Regions from separate parts of the Arthrobacter sp. RT-1 genome, predicted to be linked through region 1. Evidence: riboswitches for the same ligand, from Rfam matches in the RefSeq annotation. Region 1 holds a riboswitch; the other holds the start of a gene.
What was found. A riboswitch is a leader RNA that binds a small molecule or an ion and turns the genes downstream of it on or off. The one in region 1 is predicted to bind S-adenosylmethionine.
Positions count from the first base shown of each region.

Region 2: it holds a riboswitch for S-adenosylmethionine, as region 1 does, so the genes downstream of both, DXK94_RS01760 (DUF1737 domain-containing protein) here and DXK94_RS19220 (cobalamin-independent methionine synthase II family protein) in region 1, are expected to answer to the same signal.

Region 1 is NZ_QRGQ01000040.1:222,670-224,864, forward strand. It holds gene DXK94_RS19220 (cobalamin-independent methionine synthase II family protein) at 1-993, opposite strand, end outside; SAM riboswitch class I at 1,006-1,112, opposite strand; gene DXK94_RS19225 (M14 family zinc carboxypeptidase) at 1,338-2,195, shown strand, end outside.
Region 2 is NZ_QRGQ01000002.1:81,071-83,265, forward strand. It holds gene DXK94_RS01750 (O-succinylhomoserine sulfhydrylase) at 1-548, opposite strand, end outside; gene DXK94_RS01755 (rhodanese-like domain-containing protein) at 549-959, opposite strand; gene DXK94_RS01760 (DUF1737 domain-containing protein) at 956-1,234, opposite strand; SAM riboswitch class IV at 1,248-1,363, opposite strand; gene opgC (OpgC domain-containing protein) at 1,598-2,195, shown strand, end outside.

The sequences.
Region 1 (2,195 bases):
GATGACCTTGCCCTCGGGGAGCTTGGTGTCCTCCCACACCCGCCACTCGTGTTCGTGGCGAACGTTGGCGGCCTCAAAGGAGTACCCGCCGGCGTTGATCTGCAGCATTGTGTCCACGAGGTCCGCGAACGGGAGGTCGGTGGTGTGGGGGCCGTGCCAGGAGCCCCAGCAGAGGTGGAAGCGCACCTGCTCCTCGGGAAGGCCGCGGAGGGCGTAGTTCAGCGCTTCCACCCGGATCTGCGTGAACTTGAGGTAGTCCTCAACGGTGGGTTCCGGACTGATCTGGTCCCAGTTCTCAGCAATGGAGGGATCATCGATCTGCAAAATGAGGCCGGCGTCCACGATGGCCTTGTACTCCTCGCGGAGTACGTCCGCGCAGGCGTAGATATACTCCTCCTCCGTGGCGTAGTACTCGTTGGTGATCCGTGATGCGCTGCCGGGGGAGAGCGCTGCCACGAATCCTTCTTTTAATCCGGTTGCGGCAAGGCCTGCCTTGAGGTTGGCAGCGTCCGAGGCCACCGCGTCCTGGCCCGTGTACACCAGCGGTCCCGTGACCTTCGGGAACGGCTTGGCGCCGCCAGTGAAGATGCCGCTGGTGGGATCGTTGTAGGCCTCGGCAAAAAGGACGCGGTCGCGGCGGTGGATGAATCCCGTCAGCTGGACGTTGCCGGGGGCGGATTCCTTCGGCTCAACGGCCCATGTGGCGTCATTGTCCAGTTCCAGGCCGCCCATCCGGGCAAATGAGTAGGACCACCATGCGCCGTAGTCCACAGCGGCGGACATCGCGTGGCCGTACTCGCCGTCGTTCGGGATATCGATGCCCAGGCTTTGCTGACGCTGGACCAGGTCCACAACGGAAGCGGTGAGGAGTTCGTTGTATCCCTCCACGTCGGCCGGGTTTTCCTCGCGCGCCGCGTTGGCGGCGATGAGCTCGGGCGTGCGCGGCAACGAACCTGCGTGGGTAACGCGGATGTGGTCGGTGTTCAGGGACATGCTGGATTTTCCTTTCCATCGGTCCTGGCAGTAGCACCTTCTGCAGGCAGGACGTGTCCTGCCCTGACGGGTTGCTGCGGCGTCATTGAGCCAGGTCTCTTGGCCGCTCCGGATGGTTCACTGTCACTTAAATCCACCATCGCGGGCGGGGGCAAATTCGCTTCGCCATATGTCGCGCCGCGTTAACAGCTTTCGATTCGTAATAACTGGGTGCGGACACCAGTCATGTCCATTGACAGGTTCTGTCCAGCTTGGTTGGCTGATGTCACAGCCGGCAATGGGGGACATAGCGGGCTGGACGCACCTAATGCACTCGAAAGAGGTAACGCACCGTGAGAAAAACCGTGGCAACTTTCAGGACCCTGGCCGCCGGAGCCCTTGCTCTTGCCGTTGTGGCAGGACCGGCACCGCTCGCCCATTCAGTGGGTGAAGGTCCGAACTACGACGGTAACGGCCAAATCACCACCTCGAAGCTGGCCAGCTATGACCAGATGGTTTCCTTCCTGAAGGACCAGGATGCCCGCCAGTCCGCCATGGAGCTTGAGGTCATCGGGCAGACCGTCAAGGGACGCGACATCCACCTGGTCAAGTACATTTCGGACCCGGCGAAACCCACCATCCTGTACCTCACGCAGCAGCACGGCAATGAGCAGCTCACCACCGAAGGCGCCCTGGAATTCGTCAAGCACCTCGGGACGGGCAAGTCGGAGGACATCCTGGACGGCGTGAACATCCTGATCGTTCCCATGCTGAACGCCGACGGCGCCATGGGGGACGTGAACTTCCCGCTGGATGACTACCTGGCCAAGGGTGACCGCAACATGACCCGCTACAACGCCGAGGAAGTGGACCTCAACCGCGACCACGTGGACAAGATCCAGCCGGAAACGCAGGCGCTGCACAACAATGTGATGCGCCAGCACAAGATCGACTACATGATCGACCTGCACCACCAGGGCACACGCAGCGAACGCGACGGAAAGCTGGTCTCGGGGTCCATCCTTTACCCAACCACACCCAACGCCGATCCTGCCGTGGTGGAAAAGTCCAAGCAGCTGGGCGCCGTGGTGTTCAACAACGTCGACTCCACCGGCTGGGGCCACCTGGGCAAGTATGTGGGCGGCAGCGCCGAAACCATCAGCCGCAATGGGATTGCCGTTGAGTACGGCATCGCAACCTTGCTCTTCGAAATGCGTGGCATG
Region 2 (2,195 bases), on a different contig from region 1:
GTGGCACCCGCGGCGTGCGCGAGTTCGCTGACCGCGGCGATGTCCACGATCTCCTGCATCGGGTTGGACGGCGATTCGAAGAAGACGGCGGTGGTGGGCTGGGACAGGGCCTCACGCCACTGCTCCAGGTCCGGCCCGTCCACGAAGACCGTCTCCACGCCCCAGCGGGGCAGGATTTCGTTCAAAATCACGAAGCAGGACCCGAACAGCGAACGGGCGGCAACAACGCGGTCGCCGGCAGCCAGCAACGCGCCGAGGGCGGTAAAGACGGCGGACATGCCCGACGCCGTCGCAAAGCACGCCTCGGTGCCCTCGAGCAGGCGGAGCCGCTCCTGGAATGTGGCCACCGAGGGGTTGCCGTACCGGGAGTAGACGAAGCGCTCGTCCTCACCCGTGAATGCCCGCTCGGCGGCGGCAGCGGATTCGTACACGAAGCCCGAGTTCAGGAACACGGCCTCGCTGGTTTCCTGGAAGTTGGTGCGGTCCAGCCCACCGCGGACGGCCTGGGTGTCAGGGCTCCAGCCGGCGGCGTCGTTATTGAAGGTCACTTAGTTCTTTCCCAGGTTGGTTGGCAGGCCGCGGTTCTTCCAGCCGTTGACGGTGCGTTCGCCGTAGCGGTCCGGCTCACCCTCGAAGCCCTCCAGGACGTTGTACGAGGTGAAACCGGCCTGGGTGGCGGCGATGGCCGCGGAGATGGAGCGCTGGCCGGAGCGGCAGATGAACAGCAGCTCGGTCCCGTTGTCCTCCGGCGCCTGCTGGCTCAGGTCTTTGATGAAATCGGGGTTGGGAATGCCGCCCGGGAACGTCCACTGGATGAACAGGGGATCATTGTCAGTGGCCTTGGTGTCCGGAATGCCGATGTGGGCCCATTCGCCCTCGGTGCGCACATCCACCAGGATGGCGCCCTGCTCCAGCTTGGCCCAGGCCTCCTCAGGCGTCAGGTCTCCTGCGTAGCTCATGCGTGGCCCTCGCCGTCGAACTCGAGGTCCTCGGTGCCTGACTCCAGGTTGTCAACAGCAGTGGCGACGGCGGCATCAGCCGAAGCGATGGCCGCCGGCAGGACCAGGGCCTGGGCAACGATGACGCTGCTGCCATTGAACGTTGCTGCCGGGCTGCCGTGCAGGACATAGCCCTCGGCCAGGGCGGTGGAAATCCGTTCACAGAAAGACCTGTCATCCGGGCCGGTGACAAGCCGGTACGACAGTCTCTCTTCAGGGGCAGGTGCGTCAGACACGACGGATCTCCTTCTCTCACGCTTGCAGCTCGAATCGGTCGATATGCCGAGTATTCACCTGAGGCACCCCGCCGCGAAAGGGAGGGTTGCCGACCGGCCAGTCAGGGCTTGGCGCCGGTACTCATTACTCCCCAAAAACGTAACATCTGGCACGCGGAGCCGCACCGCCGCCGTCGTCATGTTCCGTAACTGAACGGTCCGGGCCGTGGTGGGCGACGATGCGCACCTCAGCAAGGGAACGTCCGACGGCGGCATCGCCGCAGGTGGGCGGGCGTTCCTTACCGTCCGCCAGGCCTGCGTCCGGATAGAGTTCACGTGGGGCATCGCCCCGTCACCAGGTCATCAGCAGGGGGTCCCATCAGCATGCGTACAGCCGTGCCTCGAGTCCGCGCCGGGTCATCCACCGTGCCCCTCCACCGGAAAACGCTGGCACTCCTCGCCGTGGTGCTGATGGCCCTCATCGCCGTAGTGCTCCCCGCCGGGCCCGCGCAGGCCGCACGGAGCTTTCCGGAAGAGGGGAAGCCGCTGCTGGGCGCAGTCCTTGAATGGGGCGAGGATACCGCCGCCGATTTTGCGGGCCGCTTGGGTGCGTCACCGGCCGTTTTTGGCCATGACATCACCTTTCCCTACCGTCCATCCGAGCAGGACGACATTGAGGGCTTCCTGGAGCAGTCCTCGCTGCAGGGCGCCCACGCGATGCTCACGGTGAAACCGACGGTGCCGCTGGATCAGATTGACGGCGCGGCCGCGAAAGCCTTCGCCGGCGAGGTGCGGGAGCTTGCTTCCACCTTCAAGGGCCAGCTGCTGATCCGGTTTGCCCCGGACATGAACGCAAGCTGGGTTGAATGGGGACAGCAGCCCGCTGCCTACCGCGCAGCGTTCCAGGCCGTGACGGCGGCGTTCCGGGAGGCTGACGGCGGCACGGTGATGGTCTGGGAACCGTACCTGGGCACGGACTATC